Regions from separate parts of the Arthrobacter sp. PM3 genome, predicted to be linked through region 1. Evidence: riboswitches for the same ligand, from Rfam matches in the RefSeq annotation. Region 1 holds a riboswitch; each other region holds the start of a gene.
What was found. Region 1 has a riboswitch for thiamine pyrophosphate ahead of thiC (phosphomethylpyrimidine synthase ThiC). Riboswitches for the same ligand answer to the same signal wherever they lie in the genome.
Positions count from the first base shown of each region.

Region 2: another riboswitch for thiamine pyrophosphate. It lies ahead of thiO (glycine oxidase ThiO); the one in region 1 lies ahead of thiC (phosphomethylpyrimidine synthase ThiC).
Region 3: another riboswitch for thiamine pyrophosphate. It lies ahead of CFN17_RS07065 (bifunctional hydroxymethylpyrimidine kinase/phosphomethylpyrimidine kinase); the one in region 1 lies ahead of thiC (phosphomethylpyrimidine synthase ThiC).

Region 1 is NZ_CP022314.1:3,843,874-3,848,046, reverse strand. It holds gene CFN17_RS17575 (alpha/beta fold hydrolase) at 1-210, shown strand, start outside; gene thiC (phosphomethylpyrimidine synthase ThiC) at 284-2,137, opposite strand; TPP riboswitch at 2,133-2,240, opposite strand; gene CFN17_RS17565 (amidohydrolase family protein) at 2,321-3,403, shown strand; gene CFN17_RS17560 (VOC family protein) at 3,484-4,173, shown strand, end outside.
Region 2 is NZ_CP022314.1:4,272,204-4,276,376, forward strand. It holds gene CFN17_RS19390 (thiazole synthase) at 1-403, opposite strand, end outside; gene thiS (sulfur carrier protein ThiS) at 409-645, opposite strand; gene thiO (glycine oxidase ThiO) at 642-1,946, opposite strand; TPP riboswitch at 1,941-2,059, opposite strand; gene thiE (thiamine phosphate synthase) at 2,086-2,781, shown strand; gene CFN17_RS19410 (ferritin-like fold-containing protein) at 2,834-3,505, opposite strand; gene CFN17_RS19415 (RNB domain-containing ribonuclease) at 3,547-4,173, shown strand, end outside.
Region 3 is NZ_CP022314.1:1,528,518-1,532,690, forward strand. It holds gene rpmA (50S ribosomal protein L27) at 1-212, opposite strand, end outside; gene rplU (50S ribosomal protein L21) at 273-581, opposite strand; gene CFN17_RS07065 (bifunctional hydroxymethylpyrimidine kinase/phosphomethylpyrimidine kinase) at 968-2,590, opposite strand; TPP riboswitch at 2,582-2,679, opposite strand; gene CFN17_RS07070 (Rne/Rng family ribonuclease) at 2,794-4,173, opposite strand, start outside.

The DNA of each region.
Region 1 (4,173 bases):
CTGCAGATCGTCCCGGGGGTGCCGACCCTGGTCCTGACCGGCGGCTGGGAACCGCTGTACGAGGAGATCGCCGGGTACCTGCGCGAAACCGGCGCGCTGCACCGCACCGCCGCCGGAGGGCACCGGCCCCAGGACTCGGCCGAAGGGGACCGGGCCATCCGCTCGTTCATTGCCGAGGTCAGCCGGCACCAGCACGCCCGCGCGTCCTAGGCTTCACCCCGGGACTGCGCGCCGGGGGACCGCGGGCGCCCCCCCCCGCAGGGAGGGCGCCCGGACTGCAGAACTAGGCCTGCACGCCGACGGTGGGTTCGGGCAGGTAGACCTTGCCGCCGGAGGCCAGGAACTCGTTGCTCTTGGCCTGCATCCCGGCGGCCATTTCGGCCAGCGCTGCCTGTGAATCAGCGGATCCGTACTCGTTGCGGATGTCCTGGCTGATCCGCATGGAGCAGAACTTGGGCCCGCACATGGAGCAGAAGTGCGCCGTTTTCGCCGGTTCGGCGGGGAGCGTCTCATCGTGGAATGCCTCGGCCGTCACCGGGTCCAGGGACAGGGCGAACTGGTCCCGCCAGCGGAACTCGAACCGTGCCTTGGACAGGGCATCGTCGCGTTCGTGGGCTCCGGGGTGGCCCTTGGCGAGGTCGGCGGCGTGGGCCGCGATCTTGTAGGTGATCACGCCGGTCTTCACGTCGTCCTTGTTCGGCAGCCCCAGGTGTTCCTTGGGTGTGACATAGCAGAGCATGGCCGTGCCGTAGCGGGCGATCTCGGTGGCGCCGATCGCTGAGGTGATGTGGTCATAGCCCGGCGCGATGTCGGTCACCAGCGGACCCAGCGTGTAGAAGGGTGCTCCCTTGCAGAGTTCCTGCTGGCGCTCCACGTTTTCCCGGACGAGGTGGAACGGCACGTGCCCCGGACCTTCCACCATGACCTGCACGTCGAACTCCCAGGCCCGCTGCGTCAGCTCGGCCAGGGTGTCGAGTTCGGCGAACTGCGCGGCGTCGTTGGCGTCCGCCGTCGCGCCCGGCCGCAGCCCGTCCCCGAGCGAGAACGCGACGTCGTACTGAGCGAAAATCTCGCACAACTCATCGAAGTGGGTGTACAGGAAGTTCTCCCGGTGGTGCGCAAGGCACCAGCCGGCCATGATGGACCCGCCGCGGGACACGATGCCGGTGACCCGGTTGGCCGTCAGCGGCACATACCGCAGCAGCACCCCGGCGTGGATGGTCATGTAGTCCACGCCCTGTTCGCACTGCTCGATCACGGTGTCCCGGAAGATCTCCCAGGTCAGCGCGTTCGCCTCGCCGTTGACCTTCTCCAGGGCCTGATAGATCGGGACGGTGCCGATGGGGACGGGGGAGTTGCGGATGATCCATTCACGGGTCGTGTGGATGTCGTCCCCGGTGGAGAGGTCCATCACGGTGTCCGCACCCCACTGGGTGGCCCACTGGAGCTTGTCGACCTCCTCGGCGATGGAGCTGGTCACGGCGGAGTTGCCGATGTTCGCGTTGATCTTCACGAGGAACGCCTTGCCGATGATCATCGGCTCGGACTCGGGGTGGTTGATGTTGCTGGGGATGATGGCCCGGCCGGCCGCCACCTCGCTGCGGACCAATTCCACATCACAGTTCTCCCGCACCGCCACGAACCGCATTTCGGGCGTGATCACGCCCTGCCGGGCGTAGTGCATCTGGGTCACCGTCCTGCCTTCGACGGCGCGGCGGGGCACCGGCGGGGCGCCCTTCCACTCGGCCGAGGCGGCGCCGCGGCGGACGGCGGACCTGCCGTCGTCGAGCAGGTTCCGTTCCCGGCCACTGTACGGCTCCGTGTCACCGCGCCCGGCGATCCATTCGCTGCGGAAAGGCGCGAGGCCCACGACCGGGTCGCTGCCCGGCCCGGCCGTGCGGTAGACCCGGAACGGCGGGTTCTGTGCGCCGCCCGGCGAGGGCTCCAGGGCGATCTCGGTGACCGGGACGCGGATGCCGTGCTCCGGGTCCGTGTCGAAGGCCAGCGAATGGGACTTCAGCGACTGGGACTTCAGCGACTGGGTCGGGGCCGGCTGGGTCGTGGCCGGCTGGTCGGCTGCCTCCGTGCGGACGGGCTGGTTTTGGGCAGGGCTGTGCTGTGTTTCTGTGGTGCTCAAAGGATTACTCACTTCCTTCGCCGGCATTACCCGGACAGGTTCAACGGTCGCAGGCCGCGTCAGCCCGATCTCAGCCCCTGCAAGGGCACCCGTGTGGTCGTAGACGAAGCTATCACGCTGCGCCGCAGTCCCGCGGAGTGTGACGCGGACCGCGGATGGCCGCCCGGGGCTAGGCTTTAAACCATGACCGGCATCATCGAGTTCAGCGGCCCCGTCCTCACCGGCCCGGCCACCGTCCGCCACGGCCTCTGGTCCGTCGACGGGCTCCTGACGTTCCGCCGGCCCGCTGCCGCGCCGGACCACGTGCTCGACGGCTGGGTCATCCCCGGCCTCGTGGACGCCCACTGCCACATCGGCCTCGGACCGGACGGCGACGTGCCCGAGGACACTGTCGAGGCCCAGGCCGTGACGGACCGCGACGCCGGGACGCTGCTGGTCCGCGACGCCGGCGCCGTCCATGACACCCGGTGGCTCCAGCAGCGCACCGACCTGCCGCGGCTCATCCGCGCCGGCCGGCATATCGCCCGCACCCGGCGCTACCTGCGGGGATTTGCCGTCGAAGTGGAGCCTGAAGGACTGGTCGAGGCCGTGCGCAAGCAGGCCCTCGCAGGAGACGGCTGGGTCAAACTGGTAGGAGACTGGATCGACCGCGACGCCGGCGACCTCGCCGCCGGCTTTCCCGCCGGGACGGTCAGGGACGCCGTCCGGGCCGCGCACGATGAAGGGGTCCGTGTCACCGCGCACTGCTTCGCCGAGGACACCCTCGATGACATGCTCGACGCCGGGATCGACTGCATCGAGCACGGCACCGGGCTGCTGCCGCGTCACCTGCCGCGCTTCGTGGAGCAGGGCGTACCCATCGTCCCCACCCTGATCAACATCGCCACCTTCCCGGACATCGCCGCCAGGGCGGCGCCCAAGTTCCCGCGCTACGCCGCGCACATGCGCTCGCTGTGGGAACGGAGGGCCGAGCGGATCCTCGAAGCCCACGAGGCCGGGGTGGCCATCTACGCCGGCACGGACGCCGGCAGCGTGATCCGGCACGGACGGATCGCGGACGAGGTCCGGGCCCTGCACGCCGCGGGCCTGACGGCGGCCGCCGCGCTCGACGCCGCCAGCTGGTCGGCGCGGACCTGGCTCGGGGCGGACGGGATCGCCGAAGGGGCCAGCGCCGATGTCCTGGTCTGCGCCGAGGACCCGCGGCAGAACCTTGGCACCCTGGCGGAGCTGCAGCACGTGGTGCTGCGGGGGCTCCTCATCCGTTAGGAATAAATTGAAGCTTCAAGTAATTTAACTCTATGCAAGACCGCCGAAGTCCGGTGGCTGCAGAACCCAGGAGAGTTTCGATGACTGCAGAAGCCCAGGATCTCCTTCCTGCCGCACTCACCATGGGCACCGTGATGCTCAAGGTCGGCGACATGAAGGTCATGACCGATTATTACCAGCGCGCCCTCGGCCTGGACATCGTGGCCGAGCAGGACGGCGGGCTCTACCTGGGCCGCCGGCAGAAGCCGCTGGTGCACCTGGCCCCGGCGCCCGGGCTCAATATCCCCTCCCGCGGCGAGGCCGGACTCTTCCACACTGCCCTCCTGTTCGAGGACCAGCCCGCCCTGGCCGCCACCGTAGCCAGCGCAGCCCGGTACGAACCCCTGTCCTTCACCGGCAGCGCGGACCACCTGGTCAGTGAGGCCTTCTACTTCACCGACCCCGAGGGCAACGGCGTCGAACTGTACTGGGACCGGCCCCGCGAGGCATGGTCCTGGGAGGGCAAGAGTGTTGTCATGGACAGCCTTGCCCTCCCGCCGCAGCGCTACCTGGAGCAGCACCTGACCGAGGAATCCCTGTCCGGACAGCATCAGGCCGGCGCCGGCGTCGGGCATGTCCACCTGCAGGTCGGCGACGTCCAGTCTGCGCACGACTTCTATGTCGGGACGCTCGGCTTCGAGAAGACCGCGGGCTGGCACGGCCAGGCGCTTTTCGTCTCCGCCGGCGGCTACCACCACCACATGGCCATGAACGTATGGAACAGCCGCGGC
Region 2 (4,173 bases), 430 kb from region 1:
CCGCGTCCGGAAGCAGGGTGTGCTCGTCGGCAATGACTTCGAGCTTGACCCAGTCCGTCTCCAAGGCTTCGCGGGCCAGCTCCGCGGTGAGGACGGCGTCCTTGGCGGTGAAGCAGCCGGCCGTGTTGGGCAGCACCCGGATGTTGTGGTCCACCAGCAGCTGGAACAGCGAGCCCGTCTCCGCCGGTGAATAGCGGCGCATCGCCACCGTGGTCAGTTCCGTCCCGGAGGCCAGCAGTGCCGCGCCCAGCCCGTCCAGGCTCGGCGCGCCGCCGGTGCCCATGATGAGGCGCGAGCCAAGTGTCACGCCGTCGACCACGAACGGGTCGGCGGCCGTTGCCGCAGGGGACCCGGCCGGTGTGCCGGCAAGAGCCGTCGGTCCGGCAAAAACAGTCTCGTTCATGGTGCTCATCCTCCCTGGACTGCTGTGACGAGTTCGACGTCGTCGCCCTCGGCGAGCGCCGTGGCGTGCCACTGGCTGCGCGGCACGACTTCGGCGTTGCGGGCCACGGCGACGCCGAGCTTCCTGCCGTCCGCGGCGCGGCCGTCGGGGCCGATGCTCCGGCCGGTGAGCTCGCTGACAAGGGCGCTGACGGAGGCGCCGTCGGCGACGCTCTGCTCCGTTCCGTTCAGTCTGATGTTCATGCTGCTTCCTTGTTAGGGCTGTCCCCGGACGCATCCGGGATTCGGGAAAAACGGTCGGGGCGGAACGCGGACCAGCGCGGGTCCGCTGTCCCGTCCATGAGCTCGCGGCAGACGGCGGCGGCCGCCGGCGTCAGCAGGACGCCGTGCCGGAAGAAGCCGGTCGCGATGATGAGCCCGGGGATATCCCCGCCACCACGGCCGCGGACCGCGACCCGCCCCAGCAGCGGGGCGTTGTCCGGCGTGCCCGGACGTGCCCGCGCCGTGGCTTCCAGCAGCTCCAGCTCCGCCACGGCGGGCACCAGTTGCTGGGCGTCGCGGAGCAGCTGGTACACGCCCCCGGCGGACACTGCCCGGGGATCGGTCGGGCCGTCCTCGCGCTGGGTGGCGCCGATCACCACGGTGCCGTCCTGCCGCGGGACGATGTACACGGGCACCCCGCGCACCATCCCCCGCACCGTGGCGGTCACCAGCGGCCGCAGATGGGCGGGCACCCGGAGCCGGAGGATGTCGCCGTAGACCGGCCGCAGCGGCAGCGCCAGGCCGTCGGGCAGGCCCTCCAGGCCGGGCGCGCCGAGCCCGTTGGCCACGATCGTTTCCGTGGCCCGGATGGTACCGCCGCCGGCCAGCCGGACTCCCGTGACGGCGCCGCCGTCCCAGAGCAGCCCGGCCGCGCGGCGCCGGACCAGACTGCCGTGGCCCTCCGTGCCCAGCAGGCCGGCGAGACGGGCGATCAGCAGCCGGGGATCCACCTGGTGGTCTGCCGGAATGTCGAAGGCACACGAGATGCCGGGGCTCAGCAGCGGTTCGCGGCTGCGGGCCTCGCGCACGGTCAGGGGGTCGACGGTGAGGCCGCAGGCCCGCTGGACCTCCCTGAGGTCCGCGAGCGCGCGGCGGTCCGCCGCGTCGGCACCGACGGCGAGGGTCGGCGTCCTCTGGTACCCCGTGCCGGCCGCGGACTCCGGAGCGGTGGCACCGGCGTCGATCCCGGCAGCGAACCCGGGCCACAGCCGGGAGGACTCCAGCATCAGTTCCAGGAGTTCTTCCTCCTGGTAATGCAGTTCGCTGACGGGCGCGAGCATCCCGGCCGCGGCCCAGCTGGCCCCGCTGCCGGGTGCGTCATCGATCAGCACGACGGAGCGGCCGGCGCGGCCGGCCTCGAACGCGATGCCGTGGCCGATCACCCCGCCGCCGATCACGGCGACGTCGGCGGTGCAATCCCCGGCGGCATCGGGTCTGCTGTCATAAATCCGGGAAGCGGCGTCATCTGCGGGCTCGGCTTCACGGCTGGCTCCTGGACCCATAAAAAAATTCCTTCCCTACGCCGGTACTAGCCGGATCAGGTCAAGCGGTCGGCTCTGACGCCCTCTCAGCCGTTGCAGCGGCATTGCCGCTGCGGGCTCCCGCGGTATGCGCCCAGTTTAGAGGAACTAGGCTGGTCCCATGACCCAGGACGCCATCCACACCACCGCCCGCCTCTACCTGTGCACCGACGCCCGCCGGGACCGCGGCGACTTCGAGGCCTTCGTGGACGCCGCTTTCGCCGGCGGGGTGGACATCATCCAGCTGCGTGACAAGTCGCTCGAGGCGGCCGAGGAACTGGAATTCCTGGAGGTCCTGCAGGCCGCGGCGCAACGCCACGGCCGGTTGTGGTCCGTCAATGACCGGGCGGACATCGCGTCCCTGTCGGGGGCGCCGGTGTTCCATGTCGGGCAGAAGGACATTTCGCTCGGTGCCGCCCGCGGTTTCCTCGGCAAGGACACCGTGATCGGGCTGTCCACGCACAGCCCGGAGCAGGTGGACGCGGCCATCGCGGCCTCGCCCGGCCGCAAGGGCCTGGATTACTTCTGTGTCGGGCCCGTGTGGGCCACCCCCACCAAGCCGGGACGCGCCGCCGTCGGCCTCGACCTGGTGCGCTACGCCGCCCGGGCGATCGAAAAGGCGGACGCGGAGGGAACCGGCACGGTGGACGGGGTGGTGCCCTGGTTCGCGATCGGCGGGATCGACCTCGGCAACGTGGAGCAGGTGGTCGACGCCGGCGCCCGGCGGATCGTCGTGGTCCGGGCCATCACCGACGCCGATGATCCGGCACACGCTGCGGGAGCGCTGCTGGCGGCACTGGACGCCGCGGACGCCTGAGCGCGTCGGCCAGAACGCTCCGGGCGGGCCGCGCCGGGCAGGCCGGCCTGGCTTACGCGGCCAGTCCCAGCCCCGCCATCCGGCGTGCGTGGTTCGCCGCGAGTTCGGCCGCGAGACCGCTGGCCATGTCCTTGGCAGCGTCGTCGTCGAGACCGGACAGGCCGCCGAGGAGCGCGTGCTCGATGCCCACCCGCTGGGCCTGGGTCAGGGCTTCGCCCAGCAGGCGCCGGGCCCACAACGCCAGGCGGGAAGCCAGCCGCGGGTCATCGGCCAGGGCCGCCTTGAGGCGGTCCCGCAGCACGGCCGTGGATGTTTCCGCGGACTGGATCTGTTCGATCAGTTCCCGGGTCCCGGCGTCGACGTACCGGGCGACGGCCCGGTAGACGTCCGCGGAGACGGTGTCGATCACGTAGGCCTTCATGAGCGATTCGTACCAGTCCGCCGGGCGGGTGCGCTCATGGAAGTGGTCCACGGACGGCTGGAACGGGAGCATCGCGGCCTCCGTGTCCAGGCCCATGGCCTCGAGCCGGCTCCGGACCAGTTCGTAGTGCTGGAACTCCACCACGGCCATCCTGCCCAGCACCGCGCGGTCATGCAGCGTAGGCGAATACCGGGCATCGGAGGACAACCGTTCGAAGGCCGAGAGCTCGCCATAGGCCATCACTCCCAGCAGATCCGCGAGGAAGCTGTTGTAGCGGGCAGGATCGTCCGGACTGGCGCTCATCTTTCAAGACTAATGGCGGAAATCGGGCTACCCTGATTTTCGTGTCCCATCATCGCCTGACCCCGAGTGTCCACGAGCAGCAGAACCAGCTGGCCGCGGCACTCAAGGCGCTGCGCACGACCCTGGAACTGCCCGGTCCGTTCCCCGAAAACGTGCTCCGCGACGCCCGGGCCGCGGTGGCCGAACACAAGCTGCCGGACCTGGACCTGACGCATGTGGAGTTCGTGACGATCGATCCGGCGTCGTCCACGGACCTCGACCAGGCCCTGTTCATCGAGCGCAGGGGTGCCGGGTACAAAGTGCTGTACGCCATCGCCGACGTTCCGTCCTTTGTCGCTCCGGGCGGCCCGCTCGACGCCGAAACCCGCCGCCGCGGCCAGACCTTCTACACCCCGGACGGCCGGATCCCGCTGCACCCGGAGGTCATCAGCGAGGCCGCCGGGAGCCTGCTCGCCGGGCAGCTGTGTGCGGCCTTCGTGTGGGAGTTCGATCTGGACGCCGCGGCCGAGGTGACCTCGGTGCTGGTCCGCCGGGCGCAGGTGCGCAGCCGCGCGAAGCTCAGCTACAAGGGCGTGCAGGCCGAGCTCGACGCCGGCACCGCGCCGGCCATGTTGCAGCTGCTCAGGGAGGTGGGCATCAAGCGGGTGGAGCTGGAGCGCCTGCGCGGC
Region 3 (4,173 bases), 2.0 Mb from region 1:
GTGCCGAACTCGACGGCGCCGGGGGTCAGGGCGAACAGGGTGTCGTCGCCGCCGCGGCCCACGCCTGCACCCGGGTGGAAGTGGGTGCCGCGCTGGCGGACGATGATCTCGCCTGCGGAAACTACCTGGCCGCCGAAGCGCTTGACGCCGAGGTACTGAGCGTTGGAGTCACGACCGTTGCGGGTGGAACTCGCGCCTTTTTTATGTGCCATGTGAAATGCCTGCCTTTAAATTCTGGGGAATCTGTTGAAAACCTGAACAGTAACGGGAGGTTACTTGATACCGGTGATCTTGACCTTGGTCAGTTCCTGACGGTGACCCTGGCGCTTCTTGTAGCCGGTCTTGTTCTTGAACTTCTGGATGACGATCTTCGGACCACGGAGGTCTTCGAGGATCTCAGCCGTAACGGTTACCTTGGCCAGGTCCGCAGCAGCGGACGTGACCTTCTCGCCGTCAACCAGGAGCAGTGCGGGCAGCTCAATGGTGCTGCCGGCGCCACCGGCGACGCGGTTCAGGGTAACGAAGTCTCCAACGGAAACCTTCTCTTGGCGGCCGCCTGCGCGGACAATCGCGTACACCACTTGGGGGACTCACTTCTCTCGACGTTTATTACTAGATTTGCGTGCGGAACCTGGGACCAAAGTTTTTGGACCGGCTCACGCTGTGCCTCAACGCCGGTGGATTCCCCGGGGGAACCCATGAGCTATCCCCGCGACTGATCCATTTGGAGTTCCAAAGCGGACAGTTCTCAGGGGTATAACCCAAGTGTTGGCGTAAGCACCGAAGATCTAGAATACGCTAATTTCGCCTTCGGCCGCAAATGAGGCTGGTTCCGGCGGGTAGTCCGTGATAAGCACCACAATGTCCGGCTCAGTGGCCTTAAGCCCTGTGCCCTCTAACCTGTGGTGCCGCAACGACTGCCGGAACCGTGCCCCACCATCGTACCGGCTGCGGGGCGCCGGCCGGGTCAGGCGTGGAGCCTCGGCGCGTCGAAGAACTGCACTTCATAGCGCGAGGACTGCCGGAACGCCAAGGCCATGGCCTCCCGTTCGCCGGCGGAGGCCCGCCGGGCCGCCGCGTCAGTGAACGCGATGGCCTGCCGGGTCGCGGCGGCGAAGTCCTCGTCGGCGTAGGTCCGCAGCCAGTCGGCGTAGGGGTGCGCCTCCGGGGCGCCCCCGGCCAGGAACTCCGCGTGCAGGGTGGCGCCGACCTCGGCGTAGAGCCAGAAGCACGGCAGGGCCGCCGCCACGAGCACCCCGTAGCTGCCGGACACAGACGCGGCCAGCAAGTGGTCCACGTAGGACTTCGTGACCGGTCCCAGTGCGGCCTGTGCGGGGCGGGTGCTGAGCCAGGAACGGTGCAGCTCGGACTCCACTTCGAGGCACGTCTGCGCAGAGCGGGCCCAGAACAGCTGCTCGGCCTCGGTCGGAGCGATCGCGGCGGCTCGGGCCAGGACCCGGGCGTAGCCATTGAGGTAGATGGCGTCCTGGGCCAGGTAGTAGGCGAACTCGTGCTCGGGCAGCGTGCCCTCGGCGAGTCCGCGGATGAAGTCCAGGGCGTAGATGGCGTCGAGGTCGGCTGAGGCCCCGGCACGCAGGGCCGCGGCGAACTCGCCCTCAGCCGGTCCCATGCTTGCTGCGCGGCCCTGCACGTGGTGGAAGTGATGGACCGGACCGTTCCCTGTGCCGACGTCCAGGACCGTGGCTTCGCGGAGCGCGCCGAGCAGCCACGGCTTGACCTCCCGCAGCGACTGCTCCCAGTCCCCCGTCCTGGCTTGCACCGTCGCCATGGCCGAGGACAGGGAGCATCCGGTGCCGTGGCTGTTGGTCGTGGCGATCCGCTCCCCCGGCACCACCACGGTCTCCTGGCCCAGCAGGCCCCCGGTGTTGACCAGCGCGTCCGGGCAGCCCTCCCCGGCCGGTGCGGCGCCGTCGTTGTGGTCGCCGTCGTCCTTGGTGCTGCCGGCGAGGTGCCCGCCCTTCACCAGCACCGTGGTGCCGGTCAGCGCAGCCAGGCGTTTGCCCTGGGCCAGGGCCTCGGCCCAGTCCCCCGCGACCGGTTCCTTGAGCAGGATGGCGAGTTCGGCAAGGTTCGGCGTGATGAGGTCCGCCAGCGGCAGGAGTGACTGCAGGGCCGCCTCGGCCGATTCCTGCAGGAGGCGGTCACCGCTGGTGGCAACCATCACCGGATCCAGGACCACGACGGCGGGGCGCACCTTCTCCAGCCAGGTGCCCACGGCATCGATCACCGCGGCGTCGCCCAGCATGCCGATTTTGACCGCGTCGATGCCGATGTCATCGCTGATGGCGTCCAGCTGCGCGGTGAGGAACCCGGCCGGAGGTACATGCACGGCCCGCACGCCGCGCGTGTTCTGCGCCGTCAGGGCCGTGATGGCCGCCATGCCGTAGCCGCCGTGGGCCGCGATGCTCTTCAGGTCGGCCTGGATCCCGGCCCCGCCGGAAGGATCGGAGCCGGCGATGGCCAGCACGCGCGGAACGCGGACGGGCTCGGACGGCTGAAACCCTGGGCGAGGCCCGGACGACAGAGAATCAGCGGGCAAAAAACCGGACTGTTTCAAGGGTGAGGTCATGTCAGACATCCCTTCGCCGGTGCTAACCGGACAGGTTCAACGGGTCTGGATCTCAGCCGGCCGAATGCGCGGCACCCCGTGTCAGGGTTCCAGCCTAACCGCTGACCCGGGCCGGGCCAGTTAACGGCAGGACGGGCCCGGGCCGGAGCGGACGTATTGTTACGCCTGCTCCGGCCCGGGCCCGCCGGGTCAGTGCTGAGGTTTTACAGCTCCGATGCCGGGACGCCGACGCCGAGGATGATCGGCTCGCTGCCGGCCGGGACAACCGGCCGGGCCGCGGGCGCCTTCGCCTCGTGGACCGAGCCGGCCGCAGCATGCCCGGTTGCCTCGTGGTGCTCCACCGAGGTCTCGTTGGCTGCGCCCTGGGCGCGGCTGGCGCTCCGGTTGCGGCGGCCGCGGCGGGCACGCGGTGCCGTGGTTTCCGCAGCACGCGCTGCCGGCGCGGCCTCGTCCTGCTTGGCAGCCTCGGGTTCGTCCTGCTTGGCTGCCTCGGCCTCGCCCAGGTTGGCGAAGGCTTCGGTCAGCAGATCCAGGCTCAGCGCCGGGGCCGGGGTGTCGTCGGCGTGCTCAACAAATGGCAGCGCAACCTGCTCACCGCCGAAGGTCAGCACGGCGGCAGGCCGGGCGGGGGCTTCACCGGGAGCTTCGCCAGATGCTTCCCCGGCGGCGGCTTCAACCTCGGCGAGCTTCCTGACGGCGTCGACGGCGGCCTGGCGGGCCCCCGCTTCGCTGGCCGCGGCAGCTTCCCCGTCGTGCAGGTGGGCGGCGTGGGCCGCGGCGGCGACCTTCGCCAGCGCGGCGCGGGTGGCTTCGGCCTTGGCGTGGCTTTCGGCCTCGGTCGGCTCGGGGTGGGCGGCGGCCGGTGCGGACGGAGCGGACTCCGGGCCCTGGCCCCGGCCGCGGCGGCGGCTCTTGCGCTCGGTGCGGGCGGCAGGCTGGGCCTCGGTCCGCGGGACGTAGTGCTCCGCCGCGACCGTGTTGGCGCGCCGGTGCTCGACCGGTTCGTCGTGGGTGACGACGCCGCGTCCGGCGCAGGCTTCACACTGTTCGCCGAAGACTTCCAGCAGCCCGGTGCCCATCCGTTTGCGGGTCATCTGCACGAGGCCCAGCGAAGTCACCTCGGCCACCTGGTGCTTGGTCCGGTCCCGGCCCAGGCATTCCACCAGGCGGCGGAGCACGAGGTCGCGGTTGGATTCGAGCACCATGTCGATGAAGTCGATCACGATGATGCCGCCGATGTCGCGCAGGCGCAGCTGCCGGACGACTTCCTCGGCCGCTTCGAGGTTGTTCTTGGTGACAGTTTCCTCAAGGTTGCCGCCGGAGCCGGTGAACTTGCCGGTGTTGACGTCCACCACGGTCATGGCTTCGGTACGGTCGATCACCAGGGAACCGCCCGAGGGCAGGAAGACCTTGCGGTCCAGCGCCTTGTGAATCTGCTCGTCGATGCGCCAGGCCGCGAAGATGTCCGTGTCCTTGGTCCACTTCTCGAGCCGGCCCACCAGGTCCGGTGCCACGTAGGTCACGTAGGCCTCGATGGTGTCCCAGGCCTCCTCGCCGGAGACAATCAGCTTGGAGAAGTCCTC